DNA from 2 places in the Variovorax sp. YR566 genome. Region 1 is predicted to be linked to the other one. Evidence: riboswitches for the same ligand, from Rfam matches in the RefSeq annotation. Region 1 holds a riboswitch; the other holds the start of a gene.
The links. A riboswitch is a leader RNA that binds a small molecule or an ion and turns the genes downstream of it on or off. The one in region 1 is predicted to bind glycine.
Positions count from the first base shown of each region.

Region 2: another riboswitch for glycine. It lies ahead of ACTG4X_RS05665 (D-amino acid dehydrogenase); the one in region 1 lies ahead of gcvT (glycine cleavage system aminomethyltransferase GcvT).

Region 1 is NZ_CP197092.1:4,589,938-4,599,793, forward strand. It holds gene ACTG4X_RS21620 (anti-sigma factor) at 1-493, shown strand, start outside; gene denD (D-erythronate dehydrogenase) at 532-1,551, shown strand; gene ACTG4X_RS21630 (TRAP transporter substrate-binding protein) at 1,597-2,571, shown strand; gene ACTG4X_RS21635 (TRAP transporter small permease) at 2,669-3,181, shown strand; gene ACTG4X_RS21640 (TRAP transporter large permease) at 3,193-4,485, shown strand; gene ACTG4X_RS21645 (L,D-transpeptidase Cds6 family protein) at 4,592-5,056, shown strand; gene ACTG4X_RS21650 (hypothetical protein) at 5,155-5,715, shown strand; glycine riboswitch at 5,749-5,839, shown strand; glycine riboswitch at 5,852-5,964, shown strand; gene gcvT (glycine cleavage system aminomethyltransferase GcvT) at 6,010-7,182, shown strand; gene gcvH (glycine cleavage system protein GcvH) at 7,242-7,613, shown strand; partial or broken gene gcvP (aminomethyl-transferring glycine dehydrogenase) at 7,665-9,856, shown strand, end outside.
Region 2 is NZ_CP197092.1:1,222,734-1,232,589, reverse strand. It holds gene ACTG4X_RS05710 (hypothetical protein) at 1-493, opposite strand, end outside; gene ACTG4X_RS05705 (GtrA family protein) at 490-876, opposite strand; gene ACTG4X_RS05700 (glycosyltransferase) at 873-1,838, opposite strand; gene ACTG4X_RS05695 (UDP-glucuronic acid decarboxylase family protein) at 1,835-2,761, opposite strand; gene rfbC (dTDP-4-dehydrorhamnose 3,5-epimerase) at 2,956-3,504, opposite strand; gene ACTG4X_RS05685 (glycosyltransferase family A protein) at 3,640-3,888, opposite strand; gene rfbA (glucose-1-phosphate thymidylyltransferase RfbA) at 3,888-4,784, opposite strand; gene rfbD (dTDP-4-dehydrorhamnose reductase) at 4,805-5,695, opposite strand; gene rfbB (dTDP-glucose 4,6-dehydratase) at 5,692-6,771, opposite strand; glycine riboswitch at 6,888-6,989, shown strand; glycine riboswitch at 6,993-7,109, shown strand; gene ACTG4X_RS05665 (D-amino acid dehydrogenase) at 7,202-8,521, shown strand; gene ACTG4X_RS05660 (hypothetical protein) at 8,500-9,856, opposite strand, start outside.

The DNA of each region.
Region 1 (9,856 bases):
TTCTCGCTGGACCAGCTGGCTGCGGCCCGCAGGCTTCAGCTTCGGCGGGCTCGTGGCGGGCGTCATCGCCGCAAGCGCGCTGTTCCTTGCCGTGCCCGGCGCCTTCATCACGAGCGACCAGCTCGCGATGCGTACGGGCGAGCGGCTGCCGCAAAGCTATGTGGGCGTGCTCACCGACACCGAGGGCCGGGGGCGATTGCTGGTCAGCTCGCTGCGGCATGGCCGCACGGTCACGCTGAAGGTGCTGGGTGCGACAGCGCTGCCCGTTTCGGGCGATGAACGGCTCGTGCTGTGGGCCTTGCCCGCCGATGCAGCGCCCTTCGCCATCGGCGCGGTGCCCGCAAGCGGCGCTGGCACGCTGACGCTGCCCGACACCTCCGAGAAACTTCTGTCGAAGGTCTCGCGCCTCGTCGTGACGCGCGAGCGCAGCGCCTCGCCCGCGGCCCCCAGCGCCGACGTGGTGTTGAGCGGCGCCTGCGCCAAGCTCTGGTGAGCCTCGCTTATTCTTGCGGCTCACAGGAGACAAAACCCATGCAGATCGTCATCACCGGCGGCGCCGGTTTTCTGGGCGCGCGCCTCGCACGCACGCTGTTGAAGCAAGGCAAGCTTTCGCTGGCCGGCGCACCGGCCCAGCCCATCGAACGCATCACGCTGGTCGACCGCGCGGGCGCTCCCGCCGACCTCGCGGCCGATGCGCGCATCACCACCGTGACGGGCGACCTGAACGCACAGCTCGCCGCTGACGCAGATGCCACCGTCTGGCGCGAAGCCGATGCCATCTTTCACCTGGCCGCCGCGGTGAGCGGTGAATGCGAAGCCGACTTCGACCTCGGCATGCGCAGCAACTTCGCGGCCACGCATGCCTTGCTCGAAAAAGTACGCACGCTCGGCACGAAACCCGTGCTGGTGTTCGCCAGTTCGCTCGCAGTGTTCGGCGATTCACCCGAGCAGCCGCTGCCGAAGGTGATCGAAGACCACACGCTGCCCACGCCGCAGACCAGCTACGGCATCCAGAAATTCATTGGTGAACAGCTGGTGGCCGATTTCACGCGCAAGGGCTTCGTGCGCGGGCGCAGCGTGCGGCTCATGACAGTGAGCGTGCGCCCGGGCAAGCCCAACGGCGCGGCCTCGGGCTTCTTCAGCGGCATGATCCGCGAGCCGCTGGCCGGGTTGCCCGCCGCCTGCCCCGTGCCCGACGCAACGCCTGTCGCCATTGCGTCACCGGCGCGCACCATCGAAGGCATCATCCGCGCCGCCGAGGCCAGCGATGCGCAGTGGGGCCCGCGCACCGCGCTCAACCTGCCCTCTCTCGCCACCACGGTCGGCGAAATGGCCGCGGCGCTGGAGCGCGTGGCCGGCAAGGCCGCCACCGCCCTGCTGGACCGCACACCCGACCCGACGATCCAGCGCATCGTGAAGACCTGGCCGGGCCACATCGATACCGTGCGCGCGAGGGCGCTGGGGCTCACGCCCGACGAAAACTTCGAGGCCGTCATTCGCGCGTACGTCCGTGAAAATCCCGACGCGGTAAAGCTCCCGGGTGTTGCATAGTCCGGTGCGCCTGACGCGCACCTGACCCCAACCCCCGGAGACATCATGAAACTCGGCCACATCGCCGCCGCCTGCCTTTCGCTTGCCCTGGGCACTTCCGCCTTCGCGCAGCAACCGACCGTTCTGAAGATCGGCTACGCGACTTCCAAGGAGTCGCACTACGGCGTGGGCTCCACGGTGTTCTGCGAAGAAATCGAGAAAGGCACCCAAGGCCGCTACAAGTGCCAGCACTTCGCCAACTCGGCACTCGGCGGCGAGCGCGAGCAGATCGAGGCCATCCAGCTCGGCACGCAGGACCTGGTGAATACCTCGACCGGCCCGGTGGGCAACTTCGTGCCCGAGGTCAAGATCGTCGACATTCCGTTCCTGTTCCGCGACTACGACCATGCGCGCAAAGTCATGGACGGCCCCATCGGGCAGGACATCCTGACCAAGTTCCCGAGCAAGGGCATCATCGCGCTGGCCTGGACGGAGAACGGCTTTCGCCACATGACGAACAGCAAGCGCGACATCGTCAAGCCCAGCGACGCGGCCGGCCTGAAGATGCGCACCATGGAAAACAAGGTGCACATGGACGGCTACCGCACCTTCGGCATCCTGCCCACGCCCATGGCTTTCCCTGAACTGTTCGGCGCGCTGCAGCAAGGCACGGTCGACGGGCAGGAGAACCCGATTCCGGTGATCCTGTCGTCGAAGTTCTCGCAGGTGCAAAAGCACCTCTCGCTCACGGGCCACGTGTACTCGCCGGCGCTGCTTCTGCTGTCGCCGAAGGTGTGGAACAAGCTGTCTGACGCCGACAAGAAGGTGTTCACCGAGGCCGCGAAGAAGGCCGCCATTGCCCAGCGCAAGAAGGTCAACGACGACGAGAACAACGGCATTGCCCAGCTCGAGAAAGACGGCATGAAGGTCACGCGCACCGTCGACGGCGCCGCCTTCCGCGAGGCGCTGAAGCCCGCCTACGTGAGCTACGCCAAGGAATTCGGCGCGGACAACATCAAGAAGATCACGGACGTCAAGTAAGCCCTGAGCCGCAACGGCCGACCCTCCGGCAACGCGCCCGGCACGCATGCGTGCGCCGGGCGCTTCGTTTTTCAGACAGAACAGAGAACAACACAAAGTGCAAGCCTTCGAGCGCTACTTTCTCGCCGCCAACCGCTGGGCGCTGATTCTTCTGCTGGCCGCCATGTCGGTCATCATCTTCACCAACGTCGTGCTGCGCTACACCACGAGCCAGTCGCTCGAATGGGCCGAGGAGGTGTCGCGCCACATGATGATCTGGCTCACCTTCCTGGGCGCCGGGCCGGTGCTGCGCTACGGCGGGCACATCGCGGTCGAGAACCTGCAGGACGCCTTGCCCCGCAGCGCGGCCGTCGCGGTGCGCATCGTCGTCGCCGGGCTGCTCTTCGCATTCTTCGGCTTCATGGTCTGGTACGGCTGGCTGTACATGGAACGCACGATGTTCCAGCTCACTGCCGTGACTCAGATTCCATTCGCCTACATCTACAGCGCGATGCTGTTCGGCGGCATCTTGTTGATCGTGCACTGGCTGCTGGTGGTGCGTGGCTACGTGCTGCGCAGGGAGTTCGCGTCCGACGCGCACTTCGACGCCAACGCCTCGGCGTCGCTGTAAGGAGAACGACCATGGATGCCAGCATTGTTCTGATCGTTTCCGCCTGCATTTTCCTGGCCATCGGCGTGCCGGTGGCCTTTGCGCTGGGCCTTTCCACCGTTACCACGCTGATCCTTGCGGAGAACTACCCGCTGATGGTGCTGCTGAAGGAAACCTTCACCGGCATCGACAGCTTTCCGCTGATGGCGGTGCCCTTCTTCATTCTTGCGGCCGAACTCATGAGCGGCGGCTCGCTCACCGAGGTGCTGCTGCGCTTCGCAGGCCAGTTCGTGGGCCACCGACGCGGCGGGCTGGGCTACACCAACGTGGTGTCGCTGACCTTCTTTTCGGGCATCTCGGGCTCGGCGCTGGCCGACGCGGCGGGGCCGGGGTCGATGCTCATCAAGATGATGGACAAGGCCGGCTACGACCGCTCGTACGCGGCGGCGCTCACGGCCTCGACCGCCATCGTGGGGCCGATCATCCCGCCCTCGATCATCATGATCATCTACGCGCTGCAGGACGAGAGCGTATCGGTCGGCACGCTGTTCGCGGCCGGCATCATGCCGGGCATCCTGATCGCGGTGGCGATGTGCGTCGTGAACTTCTACGTCTCGAAAAAGCGCAACTACAAGGGCGATGGGCAAACGCCTCCGCTGCGCGAGATCCTGGTCACGACCTGGAAGGCGATTCCTGCGATCCTGCTGCCGGTGGTGATCCTGGGCGGCATGCGCGCCGGCTGGTTCACGCCGACCGAGGCCTCGGTAGTGGCGGTGTTCTATGCGCTGGTGTGCGGCAAGTTCGTCTACCGCACGCTCGAGTGGAAGATGCTGCCCGACATCCTCTCGCGCTCTGCCCTGCTGTCGGCTTCGGTGCTGATCATCATCGGGCTGTCGGCCTCGTTCGCGTGGGTGCTGACCATCGAGGGCATTCCGCAGCAGATGGCCGAATGGCTCATCAGCATGAACCTCTCGCCGTGGATGTTCCTGATCATCGTCAACGTGTTCCTGCTGCTGTTCGGCATCTTCATCGAGCCGCTGCCGGGCGTGATGGTGCTGGCGCCGATCCTCGCGCCGGTGGCCATCAAGCTGGGTGTGGACCCGGTGCACTTCGCGATGATCGTGATCTTCAACCTCACGCTGGGCATGATCACGCCGCCGGTGGGCGGGCTGCTGTTCGTGACCTGCAACGTGTCGAAGGTGCCGATGTCGGCGCTGGTGAAGGAGCTGGTGCCGTTCCTTTGGGCCCATGGGGCGGTGCTGGTCATCCTGACCTTCGTGCCCGCGCTGAGCACGTGGCTGCCGCACGTGCTCGGGTTCAAGTAGCGGCCCGGGCTCCGGGGCCTGATCGGCCCGGTGAATCGGCGGATGTTCACTGCCAGAATCGGGCGACGGGCCAAGGGCCGACAACCGACAAGGAGGGGACTGCGCCATGAATCGATTCCTGAGCTGCCTGCTGGGCGGTGCCTTGCTGGCTCCGGCTGCCTTCAGCGCCCCGCCCGCAACGCCCGCCGCGGCACCAGCCCCCGTATCGGCAGCAGCGCCGGCCGATCCCGCCTCCAGCATCCGCGAAGTCGAAGCCGCCGTGCGCGCCTGGGCCGCGGCCTGGTCAGCCCGGGACGTGGTGCGCTACCTGGCCGCCTATGCACCCGACTTCACGCCGCCCCGAGGCCAGGACCGCAAGGCCTGGGAGGCGGACCGCCGCGCGCGCATTACCGACAAGACGACCATCAGCGTGAGCATCGACAGCCTGGTCATCAGCGTCCAGGGGCAGGCGGCCAGCGCAAGCTTTCAACAGACCTACAGCGCCGACAAGCTGCGCGAGAAGAGCCGCAAGACGCTGGAATTGCAGCGCGTGGGCAACCAGTGGCTCATACGCAAGGAAAGCGCGGGCTGAAGGCCAGCCGCGATTGCCCCTGTAAGGCAAACGGTTCATGAAGATGTCACCACTTGCAACGATGCTGCAGCCCTCGATTCCCGAAAGCTGTGGCTGCCATGTTTCCCACCAAGACCGACAAGGCGCGCGACGAACTCCAGGGCGGACAGCGCACGCTCAGCCAGCGTGAGCGCGCCCTGCTGCTGATGGCCGATGGCCGGCGCTCGCTGACCGACTTCAGTCCGCTGTTCTCCAACCGGGTCGAAGCCGAACAGGCGATCCAGGCGCTGGTGCAGCGGGGTTACCTGCAGGCCCCGCAGGCTGCTGCTGCGGCACCGGCGCCCGCACCGGTAGCAGCCCCCGCCCGGCCCGCGCCTATCGCCGCCGCCGAGCCGATCCAGGTCGCCACCACCTCGGCCGACACCTTCGACGGCAAGCGCTCGCTGGCCACCACGCGCATGTTCCTGTTCGACATCTGCGAGCGCATGTTCGTGCGGCGCGACCCGAAGTTCGCGCTGCAGATGCGCGACGCCCTGCGCGAGGCCCGCGACCGCGAGGCGATGCTGACCATCGCCGCGCTGATGCTCACCGAGATCGAGAAAACCGCCGGGGTGGAGCGGGCCGAATCGCTGCGCGAGCGCATCGACAAGCTGCTGCCGCCGGCCGAAATCATCCACTGACGCAAAACCCCGGCCCCGCGCGATCCACTACACTCGCCAAGGTCAGGAGAGAGCCCCGCATGCCGGGGCCGCCGAAGGCGCAGGGGTTTCCCGAACGCTCAGGCAAAAGGACTGACAAGGCGCCGGTGAACTCCGGCGTTTCCTTGCTGGAGAGAGGCCGTTGCAGTGAAAACTGCCCATCGGCCCACCGAAGGAGCAAACCCCGATCGTGGGGCGAATCTCTCAGGTAAAGCGGACAGCAGGGGTGGCCCATGGCTTGCGTCATGGATTTCGTCTGCCCCTTTGGAGTGCCCCGTGGCTGCTTCTTCCGCCCCCGCTACCGAACTTCTCAAGACGCCGCTGCACGACCTCCACGTGGAGCTCGGTGCCCGCATGGTGCCCTTTGCCGGCTATTCGATGCCGGTGCAGTACCCCGCCGGCCTGATGGCCGAGCACAAGCACACGCGCGATGCGGCCGGCCTGTTCGACATCTCGCACATGGGCCAGCTCCGGCTAGTCGGGCCCGATGCAGCGGCCGCCTTCGAAACCCTGATGCCAGTCGACGTGGTCGACCTGCCCGCCGGCAAGCAGCGCTACGGCCTGCTGCTGAACGACGAAGGCGGCATCCTCGACGACCTGATGTTCTTCAATGAAGGCAACGGCTCGATCTTCGTGATCGTCAACGGCGCCTGCAAGGTGGCCGACATCGCCCACATCCAGCAGAAGATCGGCAGCCGCTGCCAAGTGCAGCCCCTACCCGACCACGCCCTGCTCGCGCTGCAGGGCCCGCAGGCCGCGGCCACGCTGGCGCGGCTGTCGCCCGGCATCGAGCGCTTCGTGTTCATGACGGGCGGTGCGGTGCAGATCGGCGGCATTGCCGCCTTCGTCACCCGCAGCGGCTACACCGGCGAAGACGGCTTCGAGATCTCGGTGGCCGCCAAGGACGCCGAGGCGCTGGCCCGCCTGCTGCTGGCCCAGCCCGAGGTCAAGCCCATCGGCCTGGGCGCGCGCAATTCGCTGCGACTCGAAGCCGGGCTTTGCCTCTACGGCAACGACATCGACACCACCACCACGCCTGTCGAGGCCTCGCTCAACTGGGCGATGCAGAAGGTGCGCCGCACGGGCGGCGCGCGCGAAGGCGGCTTTCCTGGCGCGGCAAAGATCCTCGCGCAGCTCGCCGTCGCTGCCGCAGGCGCTGCCGGCCACACCGACCACGACACGCTGAAGCGCAAGCGCGTGGGCCTCGTCGCCCTCGAACGCATTCCGGTGCGCGACGGCACGGTGCTGCAATCTTTCGAAGGCCATGACATCGGCATCGTCACCAGCGGCCTGCTCGGCCCGACGGCCGACCGCTGCATCGCCATGGGCTACGTGGCCACCGCCTTCGCCGAGCCGGGCACGCGCGTGCAGGCCATCGTGCGCGGCAAGCCGGTGCCGATGGAAGTCTCGACGATGCCTTTCGTGCCCACCCGCTACTACCGCGGCTGAGCCTGGTCGACAGGCTAGGCTCTGCACCCCGATTCATTTTTTCCATGAGGAGTTTTTCCATGAGCATCAAGTACACCAAGGACCACGAATGGGTGTCGGCCGAAGGCGACGCAGCCACCGTCGGCATCACCGTGCATGCGCAGGACGCGCTGGGCGACGTGGTGTTCGTCGACCTGCCCGAAGTCGGCAAGACCTTTGCGCAAGGCGAAGTTGCCGGCGTCGTCGAATCGGTCAAGGCCGCGGCCGACGTGTTCATGCCCGTGTCGGGCGAGATCACCGAAGTGAACGAGGCGCTGCGCGCCGACCCGTCGCTCGCCAACAGCGATCCGCTGGCCGCCGGCTGGTTCTTCAAGGTCAAGCTGAGCGAACCCGCGCAGCTCGACGCCCTGCTGGACGCGGCCTCCTACGACAAGTTCGCCGCCGAATCCTGATCCGCTGAGTTCCTCAGCCACCTTCCTTCTTCTCCCCGAGCCCTCACCGCCATGCCGACGCCCGCCCTTCCCTCTTTGCAAGAACTAGAGAACGCCGAAGAATTCCTCGCCCGCCACATCGGCATCGATGCGGCGGACGAGGCGCGCATGCTGCCGGTGATCGGCTCGGAAACGCGCGCGGAGTTCATCGACGGCATCGTGCCCGCGGCCATCCGCCGCGCAAAGCCGATGCGCCTGCCCGCACCGGCAACCGAAGCCGATGCGCTGGCCGAGCTGAAGGTGATGGCGTCGAAGAACAAGGTGTTCAAGAACTTCATCGGCCAGGGCTACTACGGCACGCACACGCCGGGCGTCATCTTGCGCAACGTGCTCGAGAACCCCGCCTGGTACACCGCCTACACGCCCTACCAGGCCGAAATCTCGCAGGGCCGCATGGAAGCCCTGCTCAACTTCCAGACGATGGTGTGCGACCTCACGGGCATGGCCATCGCCAACGCCTCGATGCTCGACGAGGCCACGGCCGCAGCCGAGGCCATGACGCTGGCCAAGCGCAGCGTGAAGAGCAAGAGCAACGTGTTCCTGGTGTCTGGCGACTGCCATCCCCAGACCATCGAAGTCATCAAGACGCGCGCCGCGCCGCTGGGCATCGAAGTGAAGGTGAGCACCGTGTCGGAAACGCTGCCGCACCTGATGGTGAGCGGCGAGTTCTTCGCCGCGCTCGCACAGTACCCCGCCACCACCGGCCACGTGCACGACCTGCGTCCGCTCGCGGGCCACGCGCATCAGTGCGACGCCGCCCTCATCGTCGCGGCCGACCTGCTGGCGCTCACGTTGCTCGTCGCGCCCGGCGAATTCGATGCCGACATCGTCTGCGGCACCACGCAGCGCTTCGGCATGCCGCTGTGCAACGGCGGCCCGCACGCCGCCTACCTGGCCTGCCGCGACGAATTCAAGCGCTCGCTGCCGGGCCGACTGGTCGGCGTGAGCGTCGACACGCATGGCCAGCCCGCATACCGCCTCGCACTGCAGACGCGCGAGCAGCACATCCGCCGCGAGAAGGCCACGTCGAACATCTGCACCGCGCAAGTGCTGCCGGCCGTGGTGGCCAGCATGTACGCCGTTTACCACGGGCCCGATGGCCTCACGCGCATTGCGCAGCGAGTGGCAGCGCTCACGGCAATCCTCGCCAAGGGCCTCACGCAGATGGGCCGCGAGCCGGTCAACACCACCGCTTTCGACTCACTGACCATCCGCACCGGCGAAGACACGCCGGCAATCATCGAGCGCGCGCAGGCGGCCGGCGTCAACCTGCGCCAGCGCCTGCAGCAGCACCTGGGCATCTCGCTCGACGAGACCAGCACGCGCGCCGACGTCGAAACCCTGTGGAGCCTGTTCGCGCCCGCCGGCACGCAGGCGCCGCGCTTCGATGACCTGTCGGGCAGCATCACGCCGCTGATCCCCGAAGACCTTCGCCGCAGCAGCGCCTTTCTCACGCACCCGGTGTTCAACACCCACAAGAGCGAAACCGCGATGCTGCGCTACATCCGCAGCCTGTCGGACAAAGACCTGGCGCTCGACCGCAGCATGATTCCGCTGGGCAGTTGCACGATGAAGCTCAACGCGACGAGCGAGATGATCCCCATCACCTGGCCCGAGTTCGCCAACATCCACCCTTTCGCGCCCGCCGAGCAGCAGCAGGGCTATGCCCAGCTCGACGCTCAGCTGCGCGCCTGGCTGTGCGAAGCCACCGGCTACGCGGGCATCAGCCTGCAGCCCAACGCCGGCTCGCAAGGCGAGTACGCAGGCCTGCTGGCCATCCGCTCGTTCCATGAAGCCAAGGGCCAGGGCCACCGCAACATCTGCCTGATTCCGTCTTCCGCACACGGCACCAACCCCGCGAGCGCGCAGATGGTGGGCCTGCAGGTGGTGGTGACGGCCTGCGACGCGCAGGGCAACGTCGACATGGACGACCTGAAGCGCGCCTGCGAAAAGCACAGCGACAAGCTGGCCGCAGTGATGATCACCTACCCCAGCACGCACGGAGTGTTCGAAACCCGCGTGAAGGAACTGTGCGAGCTGGTGCATGAACACGGCGGCCGCGTGTATGTCGACGGCGCCAACATGAACGCGCTGGTCGGCGTGGCCGCGCCGGGCGAGTTCGGCGGCGACGTGAGCCACCTGAACCTGCACAAGACCTTCTGCATTCCGCACGGCGGCGGCGGCCCCGGCGTGGGCCCGGTGTG
Region 2 (9,856 bases), 3.4 Mb from region 1:
TTCTGAAGTAGCGTCCGAAGCTGGCAATCGTCTTTCCTTTTTCCGTCAGGGTCACGCAGCCGTCGCGGACTACGATCGTGCCGGATTCGAGTTGCTCTGTCAGGCGCACATCCACGAGGTGGTGCTCCTTGACATATTCCTGGGTGAAGACCTGCTCAAAACTGTCCTGCTTGATACCGCCGCCGCGCTGCTGCAACTTCTCGAGGATGTAGAACGACAACGAACGATCGATCACGGTCGGAACCGAGATGGCGAAGGCGTACCCGACCAACAGCCAGATCACAACCAGTTGGAATTTCTCAAAGCCGCCCAGCACGCGGAAGTACCTGAAAACAACAAGAATCACGCTGGTGGCCAGAGCGGCCACGATGCCGTCAACGATCGCGGCGTAGAAAACGACATTGACCTTCAGAAAATTGACGTTGAAATAGTAGATGCCGATCAGGATGGCAACGAAGAACGTCGACGCGACAAGAGCACGAGTCAGCTTCATTTCTTGAACACCAGGAATTTGTTTCCAAAAAAACTCAGCGCAACCTGCATAGCTGTCGCCAAAAGAAATCCGAGCCGAAAATCGCCCGGATAGACGTCGGACCACACGAACAGGATCAGGCCGTGCAAGACGGCGATCGCACCATACAAGCCGCTGAACTTCACTGCTTCGTAAAGAAGCGAGCGGCCGGTCGGTGGGAAAACGAAATAACGACTTCCCAGAAAAGAAACGGCGATGCCGAAGATCGCCGCAGACATGTTCGCCAGCCCGGCCGAGGAAAAGTGAAGGACCTTGAGATTGAAAGTCAACACGCCATAGTGCACTGCCGTTGCAACAAGGCCATTGATTCCATAGCGGACGATCTGGAGTCCGTCTCGCTTCATGCGACCGGCAATGACTTGGACGTCTCGATCACTTCCTCGACGAAATCGTGATAAGCGATGAACGTTGTGACAGTTCCACCACGCACCACGCCAGTCAGCATCAGCGTCATCAACGTCAAAGTGCCGGTCTGCAAAAAGACCAAGACGAGAATCCCCAAGGCGACCGAAAACCAGCCAGGCGTCGAAAAGCCCATCAGCTTGAGAACGACCGCGACGCAAGCTGCCGCGACCGAGAAGCCTGCGATGAGTGCGCACAGAATGCCGACGCGCACGAGCACGTCCTCCGCAAAGACCATCAGCCCTTTGAATCCATGCAGCACAAGGCCCACGAAGTTCATCTTCGATTGCCCTGCATATCGGGGACCTCGGTCCAGCAAGCAGCTTCCGGTGCGAAGCTTCGAGGCGAGCACTGCACCCGCCACATGGATCGACAGTTCCTGCATCACCACCAACCGCTTGACGGCGTGTGCCTTGAGCGCCATGAAGTTACCGAAGCTGATGGCGCGACCGGTCAGCAGGCTGAAGAAACGCTTGTAGACGGCGTAGAAGGCCTTGAATCGCATGGTCTCAACACGACTCTTGCGACGCGCCACCACGACGTCAATCTGATCCGACTCCAGGCTGCTTAGCAAGGTCGGAATCGTCGAGGGCAGGTCTTCCCCGTCCGAGTCCATGACCACCACGCGTTGCCCAAGTTGGATATGTTCTGCAACGTAGCCCAGGCCGATGGCGATGGCTCGCTGGTGCCCAACATTTCGCCGCAGTCTCAGGACCACACCGTCGACAGGTGCTCGCTCGAGATTGGCGATTTGCAGCGGCTGCTTCACTGACCCGTCATCCACCGCGACGACGAAGACATCGTTCCCGAACTGCAACGCGAGTTCGCTGAACAGGCGACTGCTGGCCTCCGTGTCTTCGTAGACCGGCGTGACGATGATGAGGGTGTGCTCTCCGATGCTCATAGGGCCAGGAAGTTGCGGAAGTACGCAACCGTCCGCTCAAGGCCGTCTTGGAGCTTCACTTTCGGTTCCCAGCCCAGCTTTTCCCGAGCCATGGTGATATCGGGCTGGCGCTGCTTCGGGTCATCCTGGGGCAGAGGCTTGAAGATCAATGTGGACTTGCCCCCGATGCTCTTGAGAACGGCTTCCGCAAGTTCCTTGATCGTGAACTCGACGGGGTTTCCCATGTTGAACGGCCCCGTGACGTCGCTCGGGGTGGCCATCATGCGAACGAAGCCCTCGATCAAGTCGTCGACATAGCAGAAGCTGCGCGTCTGGGAGCCGTCGCCGTAGATCGTGATGTCCTCGCCGCGCAGGGCTTGAACAATGAAGTTGCTGACAACGCGACCGTCGTTGGGGTGCATCCGCGGACCGTAGGTGTTGAAGATGCGAACGACCTTGATCTCCAATTGATGCTGCCGGTAGTAGTCGAAAAAGAGCGTCTCGGCACATCGCTTGCCCTCGTCGTAGCAGGACCGGATACCAATGGGGTTCACATGGCCCCAATAATCCTCCCGCTGGGGATGCACCTCGGGGTCTCCATAGACTTCGCTGGTCGATGCCTGAAGAATCCTGGCCCCCGTACGCTTGGCCAATCCGAGCATGTTGATTGCGCCGTGGACGCTCGTCTTGGTCGTCTGGACCGGGTCACGCTGGTAGTGAATGGGCGACGCCGGGCAGGCCAAGTTGTAGATCTCGTCAACCTCGACGTACAAGGGAAAGGTCACGTCGTGGCGCATCAGTTCGAAATGCGGGTTGTTCATGAGATGAACAACATTGTCGCGAGTCCCGCTGTAGAAGTTCTCCACACACAGCACATCGCAGCCATCGTTAAGCAACCGCTCGCACAGGTGAGACCCCAGGAAGCCGCCCCCGCCGGTCACCATCACTCTTTTTCTATTTGAAACGCGCACGAGGTCCCCCATCTATAGATGAAAACTTAAAGGCGAAATTTTAGTCTGCGAGTCCCCTCCCCTCAGCAGAAAGCTGACCGCAGGCACCACCAGCCCCCAAATCCGCATGCAGGCGAAGCCCCGGCCATCGTAGTCATTTCACCGAACATGACACGAACCTTACAACGCTACGGGTAAAGCTCTGCCGTGGCCAGACTTGCTCCCACCGCATCTTTGGCCGACAACGTCGGCGCGACACCTATATCTGGCCAATCGATGCCGATCGACGCGTCATCCCAACGGATGCATCGCTCATGCATCGGCGCGTAGTAGTCAGTGGTCTTGTAGAGGAAGTCTGCAGTCTCGCTGAGCACCAAGAAACCATGGGCAAAACCCGCAGGCACCCATAGCTGCTTGTGGTTGGCATCGGTCAGTTCGACACCAACCCAACGCCCGAAGGTCGGCGAGGAGCGACGAATGTCGACGGCGACATCGAACACCGCGCCGCTGACCACACGCACGAGCTTGCCCTGAGCCTGCTGCATCTGGTAGTGCAGCCCGCGCAGTACGCCCTTTGCCGACCGTGAATGGTTGTCCTGCACGAAGTCGACATGCCGGCCAACGGCCTCGTCGAAAGCCTTCTGGTTGAAGCTCTCGAAGAAGAAGCCGCGTGCATCGCCAAAGACCTTGGGTTCGATCACCAGGACGTCGGGAATGGATGTAGATGTTGCTTTCATGGCTGGGGAATCAGAGAGTGATGGATCAAACCACGCGCTTGAGGTAACTGTCCGGCGCAACGCGTAGGGCATGAGCCCATCGTCATCGCCGAGCACCGTAACGTATTCGCCGCGCACCTGGCTCAAACCGCGCTCCTAATTGGCGCTCATTGCCAAAGGGCGTTCAGGTGGCAAATACCGGATGCGCGAAGAGGCTGCCACGGCGACGATCTCGGCCACCTGCGCCGCTGCGGCCGGATCGCTGTTGTCGCAGACCAGAATCTCGTAGTCATCGAAATCCTGATCGAGACAGGTCGCCAGTGAATGGCGCAGGGTCTCGGGACAGTTGCGCGTCAGTACGACGATGCTGAACCGTAGAGTGGCGAGCATCGAGTACTTCGACATTAAGAACGGACTTCTTCGCTCAGCAAATGCCTGAGGTACTTGCCATATCCGCTCTTGGCCAGAGGCGTCGCCAGCTTCTCGAGTTGCTCACCCGTGATGAATCCATTGCGCCATGCGATTTCTTCGGGGCAGGCGATCTTGAGCCCCTGCCGATGCTCCAGCGTCGCAATGAACTGCCCCGCTTCCAGCAGGCTGTCGTGCGTGCCTGTATCCAGCCATGCGTAGCCTCGCTGCATGATCTGCACATTCAACTGGTCGCGGTCGAGATAGGCTTGGTTCACTGCGGTGATCTCCAACTCGCCTCGCGCGCTTGGCTTCACAGCCTTGGCGATGTCGACCACCTGGTTGTCATAGAAGTACAGCCCCGTCACCGCATAGCTGCTCTTGGGCTTGAGTGGTTTTTCCTCGATGCTGCTGGCCTTGCCCTCGGCATCGAAGGCAACCACGCCGTAGCGCTCGGGATCATGGACGTGATACGCGAACACCGTGGCTCCGGAGGTCTTCGTATCTGCATCGGACAGCAGATGCACGAAGTCGTGCCCGTAGAAGATGTTGTCCCCCAGCACAAGTGCACTCGGAGAGTTCCCGACGAACTTGTCCCCGATGATGAACGCCTGCGCCAGCCCGTCAGGGCTCGGCTGCACCGCGTACTGCAGGTTGATCCCCCACTGGCTCCCATCGCCCAGCAACTGCTGGAAACGCGGCGTGTCCTGGGGCGTGCTGATGATCAGGATGTCGCGCATGCCGCCCAGCATCAAGGTGCTCAGCGGGTAATAGATCATCGGCTTGTCGTACACCGGCAGCAGCTGCTTGCTGAGCGCCAGGGTCGCGGGGTGCAGGCGGGTGCCGGAACCACCGGCCAGGATGATGCCTTTGCGTTGCGTCGTCTTGGTCATGTTCTTTTTCTCGTGAAAGTTCAAAGAATCTCGCGCAGCATGCGCGCAACGCCTTCCTGCCAGGGCGGCAGGCGCAGGCCGAACGTGGCCTGCAGCTTGGTGGTGTCCAGGCGCGAGTTGTGCGGGCGCTTTGCCGGGGTCGGGAAGGCACTGGTCGGCACGGCCTCGACGGCCTCCGGGCCGGCCTTGAGCTCGACACCCGCCGCCTTGGCTTGCTCGATCACGAAGCGCGCATAGCCGTACCAGCTGGTCTCGCCACCAGCGATGGCGTGATAGAGGCCGGCCTTGGCCGGGTCCTGCAGCGTCGCTCGGATGGCATGCGCCGTCACGTCGGCCAGCAGCTCTGCCCCCGTGGGGGCACCGAACTGGTCGTCGATGACCGTCAGCTTGTCGCGCTCCTTCGCCAGCCGCAACATCGTCTTGGCGAAGTTGCCGCCGCGCGCGGCATACACCCAGCTGGTGCGGAAGATCAGGTGACGGGCGCAGTTCTGGGCCACCAGTTGCTCGCCTTCGAGCTTGGTGCGGCCGTACACGCTGAGCGGGCCGGTCGCGTCGTCTTCCTTCCAGGGCCTGGTGCCGCTGCCGTCGAAGACGTAGTCGGTCGAGTAGTGAACCATCAGCGCGCCGATCTGCTGCGCCGCCTCGGCCACGATTCCCGGGGAAGTGCCGTTGAGCTTGCGCGCAAAATCAGGTTCGCTCTCGGCCTTGTCGACGGCCGTGTGCGCCGCCGCATTGACGATCACGTCGGGGCGCACCTTCAAGACTGTCTCGGCCAGTTGCTCCGGCCGGCTGAAGTCAGCGTTGAAATCCGTGCTGTCAAAGTCGAGCGCGACCAGTTCACCCAGGGGCGCCAGGCTGCGCTGCAGCTCCCAGCCGACCTGTCCGCCCTTGCCCAGCAGCAGCAACTTCATGCCGCGGCCTTCGCAGGTGCTGCGTCGTATTGCTTCTCGACCCACTCGCGATACGCGCCGCTTTGCACATTGCGCACCCACTCACCATTGGCCAGGTACCACTGGACGGTCTTGCGGATGCCGGTGTCGAAGGTCTCGGCGGGCTTCCAGCCAAGCTCGGCCTCGAGCTTGCGCGCGTCGATGGCGTAGCGGCGGTCGTGGCCGGGGCGGTCGGTGACGTAGGTGATCTGTTCCTTGTAGGGCTTACCGTCGGCCCTGGGGCTCAGCTCGTCGAGCAACGCACACACGGTGTTGACGATCTCGATGTTGGGCTTCTCGTTCCAGCCGCCCACGTTGTAGGTCTCGCCCAGCTTGCCGCCTTCGAGCACGCGGCGGATGGCGCTGCAGTGGTCCTTCACGTAGAGCCAGTCGCGCACCTGCATGCCGTCGCCGTACACGGGCAGGCTCTTGCCGGCCAGTGCATTGACGATCATCAGCGGGATGAGCTTCTCGGGAAAGTGGAAGGGGCCGTAGTTGTTCGAGCAGTTGGTGGTCAGCACCGGCAGGCCGTAGGTGTGGTGCCAGGCGCGCACGAGGTGGTCGCTGGCGGCCTTGCTGGCCGAATACGGGCTGTTGGGCTCGTACTTGTTCTCTTCGGTGAAGGCCGGGTCGGTCTTGGAGAGCGAACCGTAGACCTCGTCGGTGGACACGTGCAGGAAGCGGAAGGCCGTCTTCTGCTCGGCCGGCAGCGCGCTCCAGTGGCCGCGCACGGATTCGAGCAGGCGGAAGGTGCCCAGCACGTTGGTCTGCACGAAGTCTTCGGGGCCGTGGATGGAGCGGTCCACGTGCGATTCGGCGGCGAAGTTCACAACTGCGCGCGGCTTGTGCTCGGCCAGCAGGCGATCGACCAAAGCGCTGTCGCCGATGTCGCCCTGCACGAAGATGTGCCTCGGGTTGTTCTTGAGCGACGCGAGGGTCTCGAGGTTGCCTGCGTAGGTCAGCTTGTCGAGGTTCACGACCGGCTCGTCGCCGTTGGCGATCCAGTCGAGTACGAAATTGGCGCCAATGAAGCCAGCGCCGCCGGTAACCAGGATCATGAAGTCCCCTGCTGATATATGGAACGATCGCCTTGCGGCAAATCAACAGGCGATTATCCCATTCGGCCAGAGGAGAGATATCAAAGGTTGGCGCCCGCGCAAGCCCCGCCTACAATCGCCCCACTGCAGGAGAGCGGGCCACCCCGGTGGCCCTACCGAAGGCGCAAACTCCCATAAACGCTCAGGTCGGTCCAAAACAAGGGACCTGTACTGCACCAACTGAAACGCCGTCTGGAGAGCCATCGCACCGCCCAACGTGGTCGTGATGCACCGAAGGAGCAAACCCTCTGCGGGCGCAGCGGGTGAATCTCTCAGGTACCGAGGACAGGGGGAGCGGCAACTTGGACAGCGGTCGTCCGGTTGCTTTGCTATTTATTCAATAGCACACCACGCCCGTCGTTCAAGCGCTGCAACCTCAAAGGTACTTGAAATGCGCGTGATCGTTCTTGGCGCCGGCCTGCTCGGCGTGACCTCGGCTTACTACCTCCAGCAACTCGGCCACGAAGTGACCGTGATCGACCGGCAGGCCACCCCGGCCGCCGAAACCAGCTTCGCCAACGGCGGGCAGATTTCCGTCAGCCATGCCGAGCCCTGGGCCAACCCAAGCGCACCGCTCAAGGTGCTGCAGTGGCTGGGCAAGGAAGATGCTCCGTTGCTCTTCCGCATCCGCGCCGACATGCGCCAGTGGCTCTGGGGCCTTCAGTTCCTGCGCGAATGCACATCGGCGCGCACCCGCCACAACATCGAGCAGATCGTGCGTCTCGGAACATACAGCCGCTCGATGTTGCAACAGTTGCGCCGCGACACCGGCCTGAACTACGACCAGCGCACGCAGGGCATCCTGCACTTCTACACGACGCAAAAAGAGTTCGACGGCGCCCTCGCGCCCGCCGAGCAGATGCGCGCCCTGGGCTGCGAACGCCAGGTCATCTCGGCCGATGAAGCCGTGAAGATCGAGCCCGCCCTCGCCCACATCCGCCCGAAGCTGGCCGGCGCCACCTACACGGCCGAGGACGAGTCCGGCGACGCCAACCGCTTCGCGCGCGAGCTCGTGGGCCTGGCCACCGCGGCGGGCGTCAAGTTCCTGATGAGCCACACCGTGACCGCGCTGCGCGAAGCCGGCGGCAGCATCGATCACGTCGAAGCCACCGACAGCGAAGGCCGCTTCCAGCGCATCCGCGGCGACGCCTTCGTGCTGGCGATGGGTTCGCTGAGCCCGCTGTATGCCGCCCCGCTGGGCATCCGCCTGCCGATCTACCCCGCCAAGGGCTATTCGGTGACGCTGCCCGTCAAGGACGCGACGAAAGCCCATCAGGTCTCGCTGACGGATGACGAATTCAAACTCGTGTTCTCGCGCTACACCTCGGAGTCGGGCGACCGCCTGCGCATCGCCGGCACAGCGGAGCTCAACGGCTACGACCGCGACCTCAACCGCGTGCGGTGCGAAGCCATCGTGCGCCGCGTCGAAGAGCTGTTCCCCGGTGCCGGCGACACCACGCAGGCCCAGTTCTGGACCGGCCTGCGCCCCGCGACGCCGAGCAACGTGCCGCTGATCGGCAAGACCAAGCTGCCGAACCTGTTCCTCAACACGGGCCACGGCACGCTCGGCTGGACGCATGCCTGCGGCTCGGGGAAGTCCATCGCGCGGATCGTGAGCGGGCTGGCGCCTGAGGTGGATTTCGCGTTCAGGGGTATCGCTCGCGCGAGCCGCACCGGTGCGGCTCGCGCTCACTCCACAAGCGCATCCTGAAGCGAGACGCTCGCAGCCTCACTGTCATTCGCCACGACCACTTCGGCCTTCAACAGCCGAAGTCCGAAGCCGAGGCAGCGGGCGTCGGCGCTTTCGGATATGTCGCAAGGCCGGTGGGCGCCGCTCACGACAAGCTCGACAGCCAGGAACGGCCTGGCGCGCAATTGCTGCACATCCAGATCGCAGGACAAGGTCAGTGAATCGCCCGCCCTGGCAGCCTGGCAAGCCCTGCCATTGATTTGGACCTCCAGTGCAACCCGCGCGCTCCCGCTCGGTTGATAGAGTGCACCCGCCACGCTAATTCGTAGCTGCCCGGTTGCAGGGAGCTTCGTGGTGTCGAGCACGAACAGCAAGGCAGCTTTCTCCCCCGAACTCCAAACACCCCAGACTTCCGGCTCGTGCCAGCCGGACAACAGCCCCCCCGCATAGGGGCTCCCGCGCCCGAACTGGACATCTTCGCCCAGCGCCACCTTCGGGCTCGAGCGCAGTCCCGCGGCGTCGAGCTGAAGGCCCCAGCGAAACCCGAATGCCCGATCCACCATGTCCGCGTTTGCAGCCGACATGACTGTGGAATAGCGCTTCCGGGGCATCAGAAAGAACGGCAGGCGCACTCGGCCGACGATGTCCCTCATCACAGGAAGGGAGGCAATTTCGCTTCCAACGGGAATCCAATCCGTACATCCATCTGGAAGATGCGCGGCGTTATTTCTATCTGGCTCGGCGAGCATTTCTTTTCGGCGACCAAAATACTCCGCTTCAGTTAATGCGCCCGATGAAATCCCTGCGAAGAATTCAATATTTTCGGCACAAAACATTGCGTAGATATTGGATTCGATTTTTATCGCGTTCGGTATGCGCCTCAACAGGTCGTCGAGCAGCACCGTATTTTCTTGATACGGATGAGGCTTGATTGCCAGGACGTCCACTTCAGCCGCGAGATCCGCAACCCTCTCAGCGACATCCGCTGGACGCACAAGTCGGCCATTGCTGACGAGGGCCAGGTCAACTTCCGTCTGCCCCAGAAAAACGCCCACCCTGGAATCGCGGCAAAGCAAGGCACCGTCGCCTCGCCGCGAGAACATCGCCTTCATTCCAATCGCTGCGCTTTGAAATGCCTCATCCGGAGTTTGGATTTTCGAAAGAATGCGGGAAATCCGCCGGCTATTGGTTCGCACGCCCAGTTGGAGGTGCCTGGAAAATCGCAGCGGATGCACCTCCACATCAATGAATACCGCGCCGCGGGAAGCGATGTATTTCAACAGTGAGGGAGGCATTCCCCATCCAATGACCAGGCTCCGTTCGCCAAATCCGCGAACTTCACATCCGTTGAATGCA